DNA from 4 places in the Spiribacter insolitus genome. Region 2 is predicted to be linked to each of the others. Evidence: predicted binding sites of a transcription regulator. Region 2 holds the regulator's gene; each other region holds the start of a gene.
What was found. The regulator sigma-54, encoded in region 2, starts transcription at its own class of promoters, with help from an activator protein. The targets are predictions, from matches to a motif close to TGGCANGNTNCNTGCTT.
Positions count from the first base shown of each region.

Region 1: the regulator sigma-54 is predicted to act here: its motif matches at 2,980-2,996, upstream of fmdA (formamidase).
Region 3: the regulator sigma-54 is predicted to act here: its motif matches at 1,467-1,483, upstream of urtA (urea ABC transporter substrate-binding protein).
Region 4: the regulator sigma-54 is predicted to act here: its motif matches at 2,077-2,093, upstream of exaC (acetaldehyde dehydrogenase ExaC).

Region 1 is NZ_JBAKFF010000001.1:1,908,428-1,913,381, reverse strand. It holds gene V6X30_RS09655 (sigma-54-dependent Fis family transcriptional regulator) at 1-1,335, opposite strand, end outside; gene V6X30_RS09650 (FmdB family zinc ribbon protein) at 1,341-1,634, opposite strand; gene fmdA (formamidase) at 1,705-2,934, opposite strand; gene urtA (urea ABC transporter substrate-binding protein) at 3,299-4,483, shown strand; gene urtB (urea ABC transporter permease subunit UrtB) at 4,559-4,954, shown strand, end outside.
Region 2 is NZ_JBAKFF010000001.1:139,574-144,527, reverse strand. It holds gene lptB (LPS export ABC transporter ATP-binding protein) at 1-380, shown strand, start outside; gene V6X30_RS00750 (RNA polymerase factor sigma-54) at 442-1,902, shown strand; gene hpf (ribosome hibernation-promoting factor, HPF/YfiA family) at 1,924-2,250, shown strand; gene V6X30_RS00740 (PTS sugar transporter subunit IIA) at 2,256-2,732, shown strand; gene V6X30_RS00735 (HPr kinase/phosphorylase) at 2,729-3,199, shown strand; gene rapZ (RNase adapter RapZ) at 3,190-4,038, shown strand; gene V6X30_RS00725 (PTS sugar transporter subunit IIA) at 4,035-4,463, shown strand; gene V6X30_RS00720 (HPr family phosphocarrier protein) at 4,450-4,737, shown strand; gene mgtE (magnesium transporter) at 4,756-4,954, shown strand, end outside.
Region 3 is NZ_JBAKFF010000001.1:1,469,830-1,474,783, forward strand. It holds gene urtB (urea ABC transporter permease subunit UrtB) at 1-18, opposite strand, end outside; gene urtA (urea ABC transporter substrate-binding protein) at 91-1,407, opposite strand; gene ureG (urease accessory protein UreG) at 1,598-2,224, opposite strand; gene V6X30_RS07405 (urease accessory protein UreF) at 2,250-2,930, opposite strand; gene ureE (urease accessory protein UreE) at 2,923-3,426, opposite strand; gene ureC (urease subunit alpha) at 3,436-4,954, opposite strand, start outside.
Region 4 is NZ_JBAKFF010000001.1:1,018,084-1,023,037, forward strand. It holds gene V6X30_RS05120 (sigma-54-dependent Fis family transcriptional regulator) at 55-1,938, opposite strand; gene exaC (acetaldehyde dehydrogenase ExaC) at 2,152-3,672, shown strand; gene V6X30_RS05130 (DUF779 domain-containing protein) at 3,748-4,101, shown strand; gene V6X30_RS05135 (pyridoxal phosphate-dependent aminotransferase) at 4,098-4,954, opposite strand, start outside.

The sequences.
Region 1 (4,954 bases), 1.8 Mb from region 2:
CGTACCCGACGCGGTCATAACCGTTGCCCGCTCCAGAACATTGACCAGCTGCCGGACGTTGCCGGGCCATGCATATTCCTCAAGCAGGGCAAGCGCATCGTGCGAGAGCACTGCATTACGGTCATAGGCATGGTTGAGCTCATTGAGGTGATGTAACGCGATCCGGCGAATATCGCCATCACGGTTACGAAGCACCGGAAGCTCAATGGGCACCACATTAATCCGGTAGAACAGATCCAGCCGGAACGCCCCTTGGTTGACCATCTCGGCCAAAGGCGCGTGGGTGGCGCAAATCAGCCGGAAATCCACGCTCTCACTCTCGGTGGCACCGATTGGATCCACCCTCTTCTCCTGAATGGTACGAAGCAGCTTGGCCTGGAGCGTCAACGGCATGTCGCCGATCTCATCCAGAAAAAGTGTCCCGCCATCCGCGAGCTGAACCTTGCCGGCTTTTGAGGCCGTGGCCCCGGAGAAGCTGCCTTTGCGGTAGCCGAACAGTTCAGCCTCCTGCAGCTCCATCGGTACCGCCGAACAGTTGATGGAAATGAATGGCTGCTCCCGACGGCTGCTCTGCTGGTGAATCATGCGGGCGAACTTTTCCTTGCCGGTACCCGATTCCCCCTTCAGCAGGACCGGCGCGTCGGTGTCCGCTACTTGGTTAGCCTGCTTAACCGCCTCGAAAAGCGCCGGACTGGTTCCGATAATGCCGTGGGCGACGCTGTTATTCACCATTTCGCCGGCGGTGAGCGTATTTTTGAGGGATTGGTTTTCCTGCCGCAGATTGTGTGTCTGCTCGGCGACGAAGGAATCGATACGAAGGACCTGTCCGATCATCGCGCTGGCTACGCGCAACAGACTGATATCAAAATTGAATGAACGGTCCTGGGAGGCCTCGCGCTGCGCGGACAGCACGCCAATGGGTGTGCCCGATTCCATGATGGGTACCGCAATAAACGCCAGCCTGGCATCGCTTGCTACGCCAGCCTTCTCGGCAATCCGCTGCACGAATACGGGATCGTCGCTGACATCGGGTACCAGACCGGTCACGCCCGTGCGCATGACACGGCCAGTCACTCCCTCGTTGGCACCGACATCGTAGCGGCCACGAGTGACATCCTCCCCCCAAAGGCCGTAGTGGTATTTGACCTCCACGACGCCGGTGACCTCGTTGGGAAGTGATACACGGCCGCAGTTGAGACCGCAGAGCTGGGAGAGGAGCCGGAGAATACCCTGGATCGTATGCCCCGGATCCAGGGGCTTTTCCAACAACTTCGACATCTCGATGATGGTGACGAGCTCCTCGCGGATACTCGGTGTACTCAGTGGCTCGTTCATCACAGTCAGTGGCCAAGCATCCAGGGACGTTTGCCACCCTGGCTGCGCGGCTGAGTGGTTGCCTCACGCTGTTTTTTGGGCCCGGAGCAGCAGCGGCATGAGGGAGCATGTCGACTTTTCTCGTTGACCTCATGCGCGCGTCGCCGGCCCTCCGAGAGCACTGACAGGCGCGCCGGCGTAATGATCCTTTCACCCAGCTCGCCACAGTCCTCGCAAAACTGCGCCCTATCGGCATCGGCAAGGGCAACGAGGGCGTCGAACGGACCGCAGTTGCTGCATCGGTAGGTGTAGAGGGGCATCACATAATTCTCCCGTATTGATCATGACGACCGGGATGCGGGATCGGCAATGCAGCCGACCCCGCGGCCCTCACTTGTCCCAGATCGCCGTGGGAATCTCGTCGGCCGAGACCATCATCTTCGGCCCCTCTGTGCTGGGGTTGATATCGAAGTCGAAGATTTCCGTCGGCAGGAACAGCGTGGCACAGGCATTGGGAATATCCACAATGCCGCTGATATGCCCCTGTACAGGCGCCGTGCCAAGAATCGCATAGGCCTGGGCGCCGGTGTATCCGAACTGCTTGAGATACTCAATGGCGTTCACACAGGCCTGGCGGTAGGCCAGATGCGCATCCAGATAACGCTGCTCGCCGGAGTCCGTCACCGAGATTCCTTCGAAGATGAGGTGCTGCTTATAGTCCGGCTGCAGAGCGCTCGGCTGGAAGATGGGATTCCGCACCGCATACTTCTTCACGCCATCCTTGATCAGGTTGACGCGAATCTTGATCCAGCCGGCCATCTCGATAGCGCCACAGAAGGTGATCTCACCATCGCCCTGGGAGAAATGCAGATCGCCCATGGAGAGACCCGCTTCAGGAACATAAACCGGGAAGAAGACCCGGGAACCCTTGGTGAGATCCTTGATGTCGCAATTGCCGCCATGCTCCCGTGGCGGGACCGTTCGCGCGGCTTCGGTCGCAGCCTCGCGGGCCGCGTCCGATTTCATTCGTCCCATATGGGCGGTATCGGCGTATGGCGGCGCCGCAAGCGGTGGAGTCCGGTCGGGATCCGTATCGATAAGCGCCTGCTCGCGCTTGTTCCACTCCGAGAGCAGTTCCCGCGAAGGCAGACATCCGATCAACCCAGGGTGCATGATGCCGGCGAAGCTCACACCTGGGACATGACGGGATGAAGCATTAATGCCGTGGAAGTCCCAGATCGACTTACGTGCTTCCGGGTAAAGATCAGTCAGGAAGCCGCCGCCATTCTCGTAGGCGAACATGCCGTTGAAACCCCACTGCTCTTCCTCAAAGGCGCCGATATCGAGAATGTCAACCACCAGCAAGTCCCCGGGCTCGGCACCTTTAACGCCGATCGGGCCAGTCAGGTAATGGACCTTGGTGAGATCGACATCGCGCACGTCAGCGGCCGAATCATTATTCTCGATCTGCCCACCGGTCCAGTCCATACACTCGAGCATGACCTCATCGCCGGGCTCCACCATCTCGATCATCGGGATGTCAGGATGCCAACGGTTATGAATCGTGTCCTGTTCTTCGGGCGCTTTAGAGAGGTCCACCGGGATTCTCTTTGCAACCATCTGTCTGCTCCTCTTGCGGATGAATTGTTACTGCGCCTCACCCGTTTGCAGGATGCATGCCAGACAATCCTCTCGCGCCGAACCCCATATCCCATGTGCTTGCCTCCGAAGTCATGGGCATCATCGACCTGACATTGTCAGATTGTCGGGTGCGGCCGCCTGACATTGTCTGCTTTGTCATCTGCAGTTGTCGGCTTGGGCGGCAGCTGTCGCTGCTTCATGCGACTTTCCGGACACTGGCACGGCTCTTGCTCTATTCCGCAGTGCACCACTTCAAACCTGCGAGGAGCATGTTATGCACACGATTGGAAAGTCCCGAGCCTTGGCGGCGCTTCTGCTGTCGGCAGGCGTTCTGGGGAACTCCATGGCATCCGCCAACGAGGAGTATCCGACATCGGAGGTCAATACGACCGGACTGGCCGTGACGGATGACACGGTCAGAGTCGGGATCCTGCACTCACTCACCGGCACGATGGCGATCAGTGAGACCGGCTCGGTGGAGGCTGAGCAGCTCGCCATCGAGCAGATCAACGAGTCCGGCGGTGTTCTCGGGCGTCAGATCGAAGCCGTTGTCGAGGACGGAGCGAGTGACTGGCCAACCTTCGCCGAGCGCGCTTCGAGTTTGCTGGAGAGCGAAGACGTCGCGGCGGTGTTCGGGTGCTGGACTTCGGCCTCTCGCAAGGCGGTCCTACCGGTATTTGAACAGCAGAACGGGCTACTGTACTACCCGACTTTCTATGAAGGCTTCGAAGCATCCCCGAATGTCTTCTACCAGGGACAGGAGGCCACTCAGCAGATCATTGCCGGCCTGAACTGGGTACACGAGAAGGAAAGCCCGGAGACCTACTATCTGATCGGCTCGGATTACATCTGGCCACGGACTTCACATGCCATCGCCCGGCATCATATTGAGAATGTGTTGGGTGCCGAGGTGGTCTCTGAGCAGTATTTCCCGCTCGGCCATACCAATTTCCGCTCGGCAATCAACCAGATTCGGCTGCGCAAGCCGGATGTGGTCTACAGCATCATCGCCGGCGACAGCAACGTCTCTTTCTGGTCACAGCTCAACAATGCGGGAATCAACGCCGAGAACCAGACCATTCTGACCAACTCGGTCACGGAGGATGAGGTCAAGGCGATTGGGGCGGCGAACATGGAAGGCCACTACTCCGCGATGAAGTATTTCCAGAGCATCGATAATCCTTACAACGAGGAATTCGTCGAGGCATTCAAGGAGATGCATGGCGAGGACAGCGTGATCGGTGATGTAACACAGGCCGCCTACCTCGGCCCCTGGATCTGGAAGCGGTCAGTGGAGAGAGCCGGGTCCTTCGATGTGGACAAGGTCCGTGAGGCCGCGAAAAACCTCGAGCTGGAAGATATGCCCGAGGGCTATATCCGGGTACATGAGGACAATCAGCATATCTGGAGCAAGCTCCGGATTGGTGAATGGCAGGCCGATGGCACAGCGGAGATCGTCTATGAGTCCGATCTCATTGAGCCGGACCCCTTCCCGGAGAACCTTGATCTGAATCCCGACGAGCTCTGAACAAGCTATTGACCGCAATGCGGGTACCGGCATGGCCGGTGCCCGCACATAAGATTCCGGACATTGGGGTGCGTAATGGGTGGATATACTGCATCGGATATTGCATCGATTTTTGCGATGCAGGGCGTCGCCGGGCTTAGCCTCTTCGGGGTTTTCCTGCTGATGGCGCTGGGGCTGGCTATTATTTTTGGCCAGATGGGCGTTGTGAACATGGCCCATGGCGAGTTTCTGACGCTTGGCTCGTATGTGACTTTCGTGACCGCGACGGCTTTTGAGAGCTACGCACCCGGCGCTTTCACGTACTACTTCCCGCTGGCTATCATCCTCTCCTTCGCCGCGGCATTCGCTGTCGGCTACCTGCTGGAACTCGGGCTGGTCCGACACCTATATAAACGTCCACTGGATACCTTGCTGGCGACCTGGGCGGTGGGCCTGATCATGCAACAGGTCTTTCGCTCAATCTTCGGCGGT
Region 2 (4,954 bases):
AGCAGGCCAGCGCGCTCATGGACGAATTCAACATCGCCCATCTGCGGGATCAGACCGGCATCAGCCTGTCCGGTGGCGAGCGGCGCCGCCTGGAAATCGCCCGGGCCCTGGCCGCCGATCCGCGCTTCATCCTGCTGGACGAGCCGTTCGCCGGGGTCGACCCGATCTCCGTGGGTGACATCAAATCCATCGTGCGCCACCTCTCCGAGCGTGGCATCGGCGTATTGATCACCGATCATAACGTCCGCGAGACCCTCGCCCTGGTCGACCGGGCCAGCATTCTCAGCGCCGGCCGGGTCATTGCGGAGGGCAATGCCACGGCCGTGCTCGAGAACCCCGAGGTGCGTGCGGTCTACCTCGGTGAAGACTTCCGCCTCTAGTACTGGCGAGGGATCCATGGGCAGCGTTACTCTGGAACACCACTAAAGGGCACGGGTGACGATGAAGCAATCCCTGGAACTCCGGGTCAGCCAGCAACTGACCATGACGCCGCAACTCCAGCAGGCCATCCGTCTGCTGCAGCTGCCAGCGGCCGAACTCAGCCTGGAGATCCGCGACGCGCTTGAATCCAACGTCATGCTCGAGGCCGAGGAAGAGGCCGAGACCGCGGGCTCGGGTGATGAGACAAACATGGCGGAACAGTCCACCATTGATCCCTCGGAAGCGCCACTGGGATCGAGTGCCGCCGACGCCTCCCGGCTCGGCGAGGATATGCCGGTCGATGAGCGCTGGGACGATCCGGCCGCCGGCGCGGCCACCCCCAGCGCGCCGGATCCGGCACGTCGCGACAGCCTGCTGGACAACCAGGCGGGTCCGGAGGCCTCACTGCGTGATCACCTGCACTGGCAGGTGGAAATGTCGAGTCTCAGCGACCGGGATCGGCGGATTGCCGAGGCCGTGATCGACGCCCTCGACCAGCAGGGCCACCTGACGGAGTCATCCGAAGAACTGTGCGAGGCACTGGCCGACGACGACATCGAGCAGGATGACATCCGGGCCGTCATCGCCGTCATCCAGCATATGGATCCAGTGGGCGTCGCCGCCGGCGATGCCCGGGAGGCCCTGCGCCTGCAGATCGATGCCCTGCCCGAAGATACACCGCACCGGGAGCTGGCCCGTCTGGCCATTGCCGAGGACCTGAGACTGCTTGGCCCCGGGCAGCATGCCACGCTGCGTCGCCGGTTGGGCATCGATGAAGAGACGTTGACCGGCGTTCTGTCGCTCATCCAGCAGCTCGATCCACATCCCGGATCAGGCTTTGGCGAAACGCGGACCGAATATGTGATCCCCGACTGCTTCGTTCATCGGATCAATGGGCGCTGGGAAGTCGAGGTCAACCCCGACGCGTCGCCGCGAATCCGTGTCAACGACTACTATGCCAGCCTGGTGCGGCGGGGCGACACGAGCGCCGACAACAGCCTCCTGCGCCAGCACCTGCAGGAGGCACGCTGGCTGATCAAGAGCCTGCAGTCCCGTAGCGAGACCCTGCAGAAGGTCGCCGAGTGCATCGTCGAACGCCAGCAGGGGTTTCTGGAACACGGCGAGGAGGCCATGCAGCCACTGGTACTGCGTGAGGTGGCGGAGGCCATCGACATGCACGAATCCACGGTCTCCCGCATTACTTCCCGCAAGTACATGCGCACGCCGCAGGGCACACTGGAGTTCAAGCATTTCTTCTCCAGTCATGTCCCCACCGCCGATGGCGGCGAGTGCTCGGCCACGGCCATTCGAGCACGGATCCGGCGGCTGGTGGCCGCCGAGGATCCAGCCCGGCCGCTCAGCGACTCACGGCTGACCGACATCCTCCGGGAGGAGGGAATCAACGTTGCCCGGCGTACCGTGGCCAAGTATCGCGAGGTTATGGGCATTGCCTCGTCAACGGACCGTAAACGCCTGGTCTGATTCGACAAAAAAGGAGAGACCATGAAAATCGACGTCACCGGCCATCATGTCGACGTTACCGACGCACTCCGCGGCTATGTCGACGAGAAATTCCAGCGGCTCGAGCGCCACTTCGATAACGTGGTCGACGTCCACGTCATCCTGACCGTGGAGAAAAACACCCGGAAGGCCGAGGCCACGCTCGCCGTGAGCGGGGCCCGACTGTTTGCCGAGGCGACGTCGGAGGAAATGTACGCCGCCATTGATGCCCTGATCGACAAACTCGACCGCCAGGTGGTCAAGCACAAGGAGAAGCGCACTGATCATCACCGCGAGGAAGGCCGGGTCGGACCAACACTGGAACCCTGATCGCCATGGATCTTTCGACACTGCTCACGGCGGCCCGGACACGCTGCGGCGTCACGGTCACCAGCAAGAAGCGCGCGCTGGAACGTCTCAGCGAGCAGCTGATGGCCGACACCGATGCCGACCCGGACATCAGCCGTAGCATCTTCGAGGGTCTGATCGTGCGTGAGCGGCTCGGCAGCACGGGGCTCGGTCGCGGCGTCGCGCTGCCGCATACCCGCAGCCCCGACATTGACCAGCCGCGGGCGGCACTGATCCGGCTCGATGAGCCCATCGACTTCGACGCCGCTGACCGGCGGCCCGTGGATCTGTTGTTCGCGCTACTGGTGCCCGAGCACAGCAACGATGAGCATCTGCGCATCCTATCGCGGCTGGCGGAGATGTTCCGGGACGAGGCATTGTGCGCGCGGCTGCGCGCCTGCGAGACCGACCAGGACCTCTACGAAAGCGTCTGCGGCTGGCGCAGCGGAGCACCCGACGAATGAGCCTGTCGCCCGGCACGCTGGTCCTCGTCGGCGGGGTCGGTATTCTGTTGCGCGGGCCGGCCGGCAGTGGCAAGAGCGATACAGCGCTGGCGCTGATCCATGCCGGGCATCGGCTGGTGGCGGACGATGCCGTTGATATCCGCCACGAGGACGGTGGGCTCGTGGGCCGCGCGCCGGCGGCCGGCGCCGGGCTTCTTTGCCTGCGCGGCCCGGGACTGATCGATGTCGTGCAGTGTTTCGGCCGCGGGGCGGTCGCCCCGTCGGCACCCATTGACCGGGTCGTTGATCTCGTTGATGAGCCGCGGTCAGTGACGGCCGAGGCTGATTGGCAGTCAACCCGCATCCACGGGGCACGCTGTCCCCGCATGGCGCTCGCTCCCGGACGGCCGCTTGCGGCCCTGCTGGAAGTGATCGCCGCGGGCAGCCCAACCGCATCGCCACGCCCGGAGCCGCTGACATGCGGCTGATCATCGTCAGCGGCCTGTCCGGATCGGGCAAGAGTGTCGCCCTCGCGACGCTGGAAGACTCAGGGTTCTACTGCATCGACAATCTGCCGGTGGACCTGCTCGATGCCTTTGGCCGACATATCGCCGATACCGGCGGCGAGGAAAGCTATGCCGTCGGTATCGATGCGCGTAACCGGCCCGCCTCGCTGGCGCAGTTCCCCAGCATTCTCGACAGCCTCCGCGAGCAGGGGCTGGATGCCGAGATCGTGTTTCTCGACGCAGACGACCCCACCCTGCTCAAGCGCTTCTCCGAGACCCGCCGTCGCCATCCGCTGAGCGGTCCCGATCTGCCGCTGGCCGAGGCCATCCAGGGCGAGCGGGAACGGCTCATGCCGCTGCACGAGCGGGCCGACCTCACCGTGGATACGACCCGTACCACGCTGCACGAGCTGCGCGGCATCATTCGTGCGCGGCTCACCCAGTCGAGGACGCATCTGTCCGTCCAGCTGGAGTCGTTCGGCTATAAACATGGCACTCCCACGGATGCCGACTTCGTGTTCGACAGCCGTTGCCTGCCCAACCCGCACTGGCAGCCGGCACTCCGGCCACTGACCGGACGCGACCAGCCGGTCATCGACTTCCTCGATGCGACGCCGCTGGTCGCCCGCTACCGGCGCCAGATCAGCGATTTCATGGAGGACTGGCTGCCGGTTTTCGAGGCGGAGAACCGCAGCTACCTCACCGTCGCCATCGGCTGCACCGGGGGACAGCACCGGTCGGTCTATCTGGTCGAGGCGCTGGCGGCGAATCTGCGCCAGCATGATGTCGCGGTCACGGTCCGGCACCGGGAGCTGCCGTGAGCGCCGGCCTGCTGCTGATCACTCATCCCGGCGTTGGGGCGGCATTGCAGGAAACCGCCGAGGCCATCCTCGGCCGCCTGCCGCTGGAGACGGCAGCGCTCAGCCCACAGGACGCGGAATCGCCGGAGGCCGCGCATGGCCGCGCCGATGCCCTCGCCGACCGGCTCGACCAGGGTGATGGCGTGGTCATCCTGACCGATGCCTATGGAGCCACTCCAGGCAATCTGGCGGTCACCCTCGGCCGTGCCCGGGGCTACCCGGTCATCACCGGCCTCAACCTGCCCATGCTCCTGCGGATCCTCAACTACCCGTGGCTGTCCATGGATGCCCTGGCCGAGACGGCACTCGCCGCGGCCCGCAATGGTATCCTTCAAGCGACACCACCGGCGGCGGACACCGACAGGAACGGCGATGGCAGCGGATAATCCGGTTCAACAGGCCGAGCTCGAGATCGTCAACCGTCTTGGCCTGCATGCCCGGGCCGCTGCCCGGTTCGTGGCCGTCGCCAGCGAATACACCGCGGACATCGAGGTTCGGTTCAACGGCAACGAGGCCAATGGCAAAAGCATCATGGGTCTGATGATGCTGGCCGCCGGTCAGGGCAGTGTGCTGAGCGTGACGACCCGCGGTGACGATGGCAGCCAGGCGCTGCTGGCGCTTGGTGCCCTGCTCGCCGATCGCTTCGGCGAGGCCGACTGACACCGCGCGGGGAGCGCCATGGCAGAGGAACGCGAGAACAAGCAGGGGCGCGTCGCCGAGACCGTCACCGACCTGCTGCAGGGCGGGACGGTGCCGGAGGCACGCCGCATGCTCAACGCGCTGCATCCCGCCGAAATAGCCAATCTGCTCGAGTCCTTTCCGGCCCCCGAGCGCAAGCTTCTCTGGGAGCTGGTGGACGAGGCCAACGGCGGCGATG
Region 3 (4,954 bases), 1.3 Mb from region 2:
GCCCGGGTTTCGTTGCATGATTCCTTATCCTGAAAGGCATGCCCCGCCGGCCGACGGGGCATGCGTTCGCATCGAATCAGACTGGTCGGCTCAGTCGCCGTAGTCCTGACCGGAGCACTCACCGCTCTCGACGTTGTAGTTGCCGCAAAGCAGTGGCTCACGCCAGCTGGCGATGATGTTGGCGCTCTCCGGCAGATAGTCGGACCAGGCATCGCCCGCCACCTCGCCGGCCGTCTCCCAGACCACCGCGAACTGGCCATCGGGCTGGATCTCGCCGATCATGACCGGCTTGGTGACATGATGGTTGGGCATCATCGTGGCAAAACCGCCGGTCAGGTTCGGCACCGTCACGCCGATGATCGCCTCCTTGACCGCGTCCACGTCCGTGGTGCCGGCCCGGCGCACCGCCTCGACCCACATGTTGAAGCCGATGTAATGGGCTTCCATCGGGTCGTTGGTCACGGCGCTGGTGTCACCCTTGAACTCGTGCCACGCCTGGATGAACTCGAGGTTCTCGCGGGTCGGCGCACTCATGAAGTAGTTCCAGGCGGCCAGGTGCCCCACCAGCGGCTCGGCATCGATGCCGGCGAGCTCCTGCTCACCCACCGAGAAGGCCACCACGGGGATATCCGACGCCGACACACCCTGATTCCCGAGCTCGGTGTAGAACGGCACGTTGGCGTCGCCGTTGATCGTCGAGACGACAGCGGTCTTCTTGCCCTGGCTGCCGAATTCGCGGACCTCGGAGACGATGCTCTGCCAGTCGGAGTGCCCGAACGGCGTGTAGTTGATCATGATGTCCTCGGCGGCCACCCCGTGATCCATGAGGTACTGCTCGAGGATCTTGTTGGTGGTGCGCGGGTAGACATAATCGGTGCCGAGCAGGGCCCAGCGCTCCACCCCGACCTCGTCCATGAGGTAGTCCACCGCGGGGATGGCCTGCTGGTTGGGGGCCGCCCCGAGATAGAACACATTCTCGGACGACTCCTCACCCTCGTACTGCACCGGATAGAAGAGCAGCCCGTTGAGCTCCTCGAACACCGGCAGTACCGACTTGCGGGATACCGACGTCCAGGTGCCGAAAACCACGTCGACTTCATCATCCTCAAGCAGCTGACGGGCCTGCTCGGCGAAGCGCGGCCAGTCCGATGCCGGATCGACCACCACGGTCTCGAGTTCACGCCCGAGGAGGCCGCCCTCCTCGTTCTGCTCCTCGACGAGCATTTCGATGGTTTCCTTAAGCGCCGTCTCGCTGATCGCCATGGTGCCGGAGAGCGAGTGCAGCACACCGACCTTGATCGGGTCGTCCTGCGCGATCGCGTTACCACCGACCAGACCGCTCAGCGCCAGTGCCCCGGCTGCGGCCGACGTCACCACCCGGCGACGTAGCATACTCAGTTTCATCATTATTAACCCCCTGTGAGTGGAAGATTCGGGCCGCCGCTTTGCCGGCCCCCACTGCGGCTTTGCAGCATGCATGCCAACTCCCGAGAACCCAGTGCCATGTGCGATCGGCATGGTTGCGAAGAGAACGGCATCGGCCACGCTTCCCTTTACTGGTGCAATGCACCGCACCCCAGCACAAATCGGGTGCAGCTCAGGCCACTGCTGCGTTCAGCATTCCTTCACGCAGAATGAAATCGATGACGGCCTCCACCCCTTCGCCACCGACAATGCTGGTCATGAGAAACGGCGCCTCGCCCCGCATGCGACGGCTGTCCCGGTCCATGACGTCAAGGGACGCCCCCACCTGGGGCGCCAGGTCGGTCTTGTTGATCACCAGCAGATCCGAGCGCGTGATCCCCGGTCCGCCCTTGCGGGGAATCTTGTCGCCCGCGGAGACATCGATGACATAGATCGTCAGATCGGAGAGCTCCGGCGAGAAGGTGGCCGAGAGGTTGTCGCCACCACTCTCGATGAATACCACGTCGAGATCCGGAAACTGCTGCTGGAGATCTGCGACAGCGGTGAGGTTCATGGAGGCATCCTCACGAATGGCGGTGTGCGGGCAACCGCCCGTCTCCACGCCAACGATTCGCCCGGCGGGGAGGGCTTCATGGCGGGCGAGAAACTCCGCGTCCTCGCGCGTGTAGATGTCATTGGTCACGACGGCGATGGACAGGCGGTCGCGCAAGGCCTGGCAGAGCGCGAGCGTCAAGGCCGTCTTGCCCGAACCGACTGGCCCACCGATCCCTACGCGCAGCGGTGATGCGTGCTGTGTCATGGCTTGAAGCTCCGTATTCAGTGATTCAACTGCGGAAAAGTCGCGTGTACTGGGTCTCGTGCCAGCTGCTGGCCATTGCGAGGCCGGGTGTGGTGGCACCGATCTCCTCATCGGGCAGGGCAGCGGCTGCATTGACGGCGGCCGGGATGGCTTCGGAGATGCTGGCGAGTGCCCGCTGACCATCGCTCTGCCCCAACGGAATCAGCTTGACCGCCGCGGCCACCTGGTTCTCGCACCAGGCCCAGGCATAACCCCGACAGGCCGCATCGACCGGGATATCCCAGGCGTGCGCAGCCAGGGCGAAGGCGGTCGCGAGGCTGACGGCGTTGCCACGGTCGAGCACCGCTGCCGCTTCGACGCCAAGGCTGTCCAGCAGGCGCGCCAGCGCCCGACCGATATGGACATCCTCGGACCGCAATTCGGCGCTCTCCCGGGACGCCAGCAGGCGGGCGGTCCAGATCGCCACAGCACCGTGATCGTCGCGCGCCCAGGCCCGATGAAGGCGGCGCAGGATCGGCAGGTCCAGGCCGGCGAGTCCCGCCTCGAGCTGTCCGGCCACCCAATGCTGCAGGCTGTCGGCGTCGTTCACCCAACCCGACTCGATCGCGGTCTCCAGACCCGCCGAATAGGCATAGGCGCCCACCGGCAGCGCCGGGCTGATGAGCTGCCAGAGCCGCAGCTCTGCCATAACCGACACATCAGTCATGAGCGGTCACGCCTGCATGGCCATGCTCGTGGCTGTGGCCGTGGCCGTGGCCGTGCCCATGGCCCGAACCGTAGGCGCCGGATTCCGGCTGAAAGGGCGCATCCTCGTGCGTCACGAACAGACCCAGACCCATGACCATCTCGTCCAGCACATGATCACGCCGATAGCGCAGCCAGCCCGCCCCGATTTCCAGGGGCATATGCCGATTGCCCAGATGATAGGCCGCCCGTACCAGCTGCCAGGGATCATCATCGCGCACCGTGCTGACCGGCTCGGGTGCGGCCTCGATGCGAACCACTCGACCCTCGGCGTCGGCAAGCCCTTCGCCATGGCGAAGGGCGGGACCGCCGCGGGGCAGCATCACGCCGGCATCACGGCCATCGGTCAGCGTGGCACGAAACCGCGCGCGTTCACGCTGGGCGATGGTCAGCACCAGGATCCCCTCGATGGGCGTGCCCTCCGTCAACGCATCGAGGCGCGTTTCAAGCTGCAGCATGTCCACCCCCTAGAAAAGGAAATAACGCTGTGCCAGGGGAACGACCTCAGCCGGCTCACAGGTGAGCAGCTCGCCGTCCGCCCTTACCTCGTAGGTCTGCGCATCCACGCTGACCTCCGGCTGCCAGTCATTGAGCTTCATATCCTGCTTGCCCACGCTCCGGCAGCCGGCGACCGCGACGGCCCGCTTGGCCAGTCCCAGGCGCTCGGCAACGCCCGCCTCGACCGCGGCCCGGGAACAGAAGGTCACCGACGTCCGACCCACTGCACCGCCATAGGCGCCGAACATGCCCCGGTAGTGCACCGGCTGCGGCGTTGGAATCGATGCATTGGGATCGCCCATGGGCGCCGCCGCAATCAGTCCGCCCTTGACGATGACGCCGGGTTTGGCGCCGAAGAAGGCCGGCTTCCAGAGCACCAGATCGGCCAGCTTGCCCTCCTCGACGGAGCCCACCTCGTGCGAGATGCCATGGGCGATGGCGGGGTTGATCGTGTACTTGGCCACAAAGCGCCGGGCCCGGACGTTGTCGTTGCGATCGTTATCCTCGCCGAGGGGGCCGAACTGCACCTTCATCTTGTGTGCGGTCTGCCAGGTCCGGGAGATGACTTCGCCAACCCGGCCCATCGCCTGGGAATCGGATGCGATCATCGAGAACGCCCCGCGATCGTGGAAAATATCCTCGGCGGCAATCGTCTCGCGGCGAATACGCGACTCGGCGAACGCCACGTCCTCGGGAATCGCCGGATCGAGGTGATGGCAGACCATGAGCATGTCGAGATGCTCGTCGATGGTGTTGCGGGTGTAGGGGCGCGTGGGGTTGGTGGATGACGGCAGGACATTGCTCTCGCCGCAGGCCCGGATGATGTCCGGGGCGTGCCCACCACCCGCACCCTCGGTGTGATAGGTGTGGATCGTCCGTCCCTTGAACGCGGCGATGGTATCCTCGACAAATCCCGACTCGTTCAACGTGTCGGTATGGATGGCCACCTGGATATCATGCTCGTCGGCCACCGTGAGCGCGTTGTCGATCGCCGCGGGCGTGGTTCCCCAATCCTCGTGGAGCTTGAGCCCCATGGCGCCGGCCGCGATCTGCTCATGCAGGGAATCCGGCAGACTCGCATTGCCCTTGCCCATGAACCCCAGGTTCATTGGAAAGGCATCCGCCGCCTCCAGCATTCGCTCGATATTCCAGACCCCGGGTGTGCAGGTGGTGGCGTTAGTGCCCGTGGCGGGACCGGTGCCGCCCCCCAGCATGGTGGTCACTCCGGACATCAGTGCCTCTTCGATCTGCTGCGGACAGATGAAGTGGATATGGGCGTCGATGCCACCGGCGGTCACGATGCTGCCCTCGGCCGCGAGCACCTCGGTCCCCGGCCCGACCACGATATCCACACCCGGCTGTGTATCCGGATTACCCGCCTTGCCAATGCCGGCGATCCGGCCGTTGCGAATGCCGATATCGGCCTTGATCACACCGCGATAATCCAGGATCACCGCATTGGTGATCACCAGATCCATTGCGGCATGA
Region 4 (4,954 bases), 880 kb from region 2:
AAAAATACCCATTTTGGCCGTGACTGGGAAATCTCGCGGTGTTGCGGCCCCTCGCTAGCCGTCCCCGCCGCGGCCGAGGCGGCGGTAGAGGGTGCTCCGACTGATGCCAAGCGCACGGGCCGCCGCGCTGTAATTGCCATCGTGGGCTGCCACCGCCGCCTCCATGCAACGCCGCTCGGCGGCTCGCAGGTCCCCGGACGCGTCCGCGATCGCCAACGAGGCCGGCGCCGCATCCGCCATCAGGGTCTCTGGCAAATCGCCGACGCTGACGGGCTGGCCCGGCTCGCGCAGTGCGATGGCCGTGCGAAGCACGTTGTGAAGCTCCCGCAGGTTGCCTGGCCAGTGGTGGTCCAGCAACCTCTCCCGGGCATCCGCCGACAGCTTCGCCCGTGAATCCTCGTTTGCAATGAACCGGTCGATCAGCGCCGCCAGATCCGCCCGTGAGCGCAGCGGCGGGAGCTGAATTCTCAGACCGCAGAGACGGTAATAGAGATCGGCGCGAAAGCGCCCCTCGGCGACCATCGCGGCCAGGTCGCAATGCGTGGCGCTGATCAGCGAGAAATCCACTTCGCGCGGCGCGCCCCCGCCCACCGGCAAGACGCTGCGCTCCTGGATGACCCGCAGCAGCCGGGTCTGCAGGGCCAGCGGCATATCACCGATCTCGTCGAGAAACAGCGTACCGCCATTCGCCTCCATGACACGGCCGTCAGCCCCGCTGGCACTGGCGCCGGTAAAGGCACCCGGAACGTAACCGAACAACTCCGCCTCCGCGAGCCCCTCGGGTATCGCGGCGCAGTTCACCGTCACCAGTGGCCCGTCGGATCGCGGACCGCGCTGATGCAGCGCCCGTGCGACCCACTCCTTACCGGTCCCGGTCTCCCCCTCGATCAATAGAGGGATCCCGCGGGCGAATACGCGATGCGCACGCTGCAGCGTCTCCGCGACCGCCGGGTCGCCGGCATGCAGTTCGCTGAACCGATCCTGGTCGCGTGCCCGATCCGTGTCAGTCAGAGGAACAGAATGTGCGGTGGCGTGATGCGTGGGCTTGATCACACGGACGCAGACGGTGATGCCACTCGTGGTGCGGATCATCTGCGAGATCGAATCACTCCTCAGGAGGTGCTCCAGTGATCCCTCGAACAGGGCCTCGAATCCGGTGCCCGGCGCCAGGTCGGCGAAATGCGAGCGTGCCACGGCATTCAGCGCGAGCAGCCGACCGTCACCATCCACCGCGGCAATGCCCTCGCCGAGAGTACCCAGGAGCTCCGGCCGGGCATGGAAATGCAGATAGATGGCCTCCGGGAACTCCGCCGCCAGCATCCGGTTCTCGATCATCCGGGCACCCATTCGAACGAGTCCGAGGGCATGCAGCTGACGCGCCGGCTGATCACCCGAGACGTCAAGCAGTCCGATGATTCCGCCGGCCGGATCACGGATGGGCGTTGCCGCACAGGTCAGGAATGTATTGCACTCAAGAAAGTGTTCCGGCCCATGAACGGAGGCACAGCGGCCTTCGGCCAGGGCAACGCCGATGGCGTTGGTGCCACGCGCCCCCTCGCCCCAGCACGCGCCGGGCGAGAGCGCCACCTGCTGGCTGCGCTCGCGGAAGCCCGGATCCCCCTGGCGCTCGAGAATCACGCCGTGGGCATCCGCCAGGAGGACCGCGCTGCCACTGCCGGCGATCTGCTGGTGAAGGTTTTCGAGCTCCGGGAGGGCAAATGCGATGAGCCGTTCGTTCTCGGCCCGGACGAGTCGCAGGGCGGCGGCATCGAGCACGGCGTCAGCGGCGCAGAGCCCCGGCGAGAGACCCGCACGCTGAACACGCTGCCAGGAGGCTGCAACCCCATCGGCGGCACCGGGCGGCGACAGGTCGCCCGCCAGCAGCTGGCGTCGGACATCCACCAACTCATCACGGCCGCTCAATGGCCGATCATCCATGGCCTCCTCCTCTGTCGCATTCTGCGACAGGTTGTCTCAACCCGGCACATTGGCCGGCGGACTCTGGCGGTCCGCTTACTGATCAGCATCGCCCCAAAAAACGCTCATGACAAGGGTAGGCGCGTTGGCAGGCCATGCTGGCCCGGATCTTGCCATACCGGAGGGTGTCGGCCCATTCATCGGTGCGACAACACGAACAACGGAGGAGAGAGCATGATCTACGCAAATCCCGGTAGCAGTGACGCCATCGTCAGCTTCAAGACCCAGTACGGCAACTTCATCGGTGGCGAGTGGAAGGCCCCGGTGGATGGCGAGTACTTCGAGAACCCCACACCGGTCACCGGCCAGACCTTCTGCAGCATCCCCCGCTCCAAGGCCGCCGACATCGAGCTCGCCCTGGACGCCGCCCACGCCGCCAAGGACGCCTGGGGAAAAACGCCGGTCGCTGAGCGCGCGGTCATTCTCAACCGCATCGCTGATCGCATGGAGGAGAATCTCGAGAAAATCGCGGTCGCCGAAGCCTGGGAAAATGGCAAGCCTGTGCGTGAAACGCTGGCCGCCGACATCCCGCTAGCCATTGATCACTTCCGCTACTTCGCTGGCGTGATCCGCGCCCAGGAAGGCACGCTCGGCGAGCTGGACAACGACACCGTGGCCTATCATATCCATGAGCCACTGGGCGTGGTCGGGCAGATCATCCCCTGGAACTTCCCGATCCTCATGGCGACCTGGAAAATCGCACCGGCGCTCGCCGCTGGCAACTGCATCGTTTTGAAGCCCGCCGAACAGACACCGGCCAGCATCCTGCTGCTGGTGGAGATGATCGCCGATCTGCTGCCGGCCGGCGTACTCAACGTGGTCAACGGCTTCGGCGCCGAGGCAGGCAAGGCCCTGGCCTCGAATCCGCGCATCGCCAAGGTCGCGTTCACCGGCGAGACCACCACCGGGCGGCTGATCATGCAGTACGCCTCGGAGAACCTGATCCCGGTCACCCTGGAGCTGGGCGGTAAGTCGCCCAACGTCTTCTTCGAGGACTGCTTTGCCGCGGACGACGGCTTCCGGGAGAAGTCGCTCGAGGGCTTTGCCATGTTCGCCCTTAACCAGGGCGAGGTCTGCACCTGCCCGTCGCGGGCGCTCGTACAGAAATCGTTCTACGGCGATTTCATGGACGCCGCCCTTGATCGCGTCAGCCGTATCAAGACCGGCAATCCGCTTGACACCGACACGATGGTGGGCGCTCAGGCGTCGCGTGATCAGCTCGAGAAAATCCTCGCCTACCTCGATATCGGTAAGCAGGAGGGCGCGAAGGTGCTGGCCGGTGGCGAGCAGCTTCACCCGGAGGGTGATCTGGCAGGCGGGTTCTATGTCCAGCCCACGGTTTTCGAGGGCCACAACCGCATGCGGGTCTTCCAGGAGGAGATCTTCGGGCCGGTCGTCTCGGTCACCGACTTCAGCGACATGGATGATGCACTGGCGATCGCCAATGACACGCTCTACGGCCTGGGCGCCGGGGTCTGGTCGCGCAGCGCGCATACCACCTACCGCATGGGCCGCGGCATCCAGGCCGGTCGCGTCTGGACCAACTGCTACCACCTCTACCCGGCGCATGCCGCGTTTGGCGGTTACAAGCACTCGGGTATCGGCCGCGAGAACCACCTCATGATGCTGGCGCACTACCAGCAGACCAAGAACCTGCTGGTCAGCTACAGCGAGGCACCGATGGGGCTGTTCTGAGTTCTGCACGCGCTAGGATAAGGCGTCGGCCGCGACAAGCGGCCGGCGTCTGCTCAACAGTCGGAGGAGAGTCTCATGGTGGAAAAAGAAGCCAAGGTCAGCGCCACACCGGCTGCGGAAGCGCTGGTCAGGGAGCTGCGGCAACGCCACGGCCCGCTGGTCTTTCACCAGTCGGGCGGCTGCTGTGACGGCAGTGCGCCGATGTGCTACCCCCGCGATGAATTTCGCATTGGCGCCCGGGACGTTCACCTGGGTGACATTGCCGGTGAGCCGTTCTACATCGGCGGCGATCAGTATGAACTATGGGCCCACACCAACCTGATCATCGATGTCGTCGAGGGAAGAGGCTCGGGCTTCTCGCTGGAGGCGCCCGAGGGCAAACGCTTCCTGACCCGCTCCGAGGTGTGTGGCGTGCCCGCTTCGCGCTAGCTGCCGGCGGCAAAGAAGGCGCGGATGCGTTCCACGGCCTCGGCGAGGCGGTCAGTGTCGGTGGTGTAGGCAAAACGCAGGTGGCGTTCCGGGGCAGTGCGCTCGAAGTCGAGTCCCGGGGTCACCGCGACGCCAGCCCGCTCCAGTAAATCCTCGGCCAGGGTAAAACTGTCATCGCACAGCGATGAGACATCGGCGTACAGATAGAAAGCGCCGGCGGGATCTCCCGGGATATGAAATCCCAGCGATCGAAGCGCTGGCAGGAGGAAGTCCCGGCGCTGACGGAACGCCTCGCGCCGGGATTCGAAGATCTCCAGCGCCCTGTCACTGAAGCAGGCAAGAGCGGCATGCTGCGCCGGTGTCGAAGCGCTGATGAACAGGTTCTGCATGAGCTTCTCCGCGACCGGCACCCATTCGGACGGAACCACCATCCAGCCCAGCCGCCATCCGGTCATGCCGAAATACTTCGAGAAGCTGTTGACCACCACCGCGTCCGGCGCATGCGCCACGGCCTGCGCCGGGTCCTCTCCATAGTGGAGGCCGTGGTAGATCTCGTCGACGATCAGACCGATGTGGCGGCGCCGCCCAAGCGCTGCAAGGCCCTGCAGGTCAGCCGCACTGGCCAGCGTGCCGGTCGGGTTGCCCGGCGAGCCAATCACCATGGCGGCCGTCGCATCATCGCAGGCTTCGGCCGCCAGACCCGGCGTGAGCTGGTAATCGGTCCCGGCATCCACCCGTACGGCTCGGGGCACAGCGTCCACCAGCTCGACAAAATTGCGATTGCAGGGGTAACCCGGGTCGGGCAACAGGACATTGCGGCCGGGATCGGCCAGCATGGCGAGTGCCACCACCA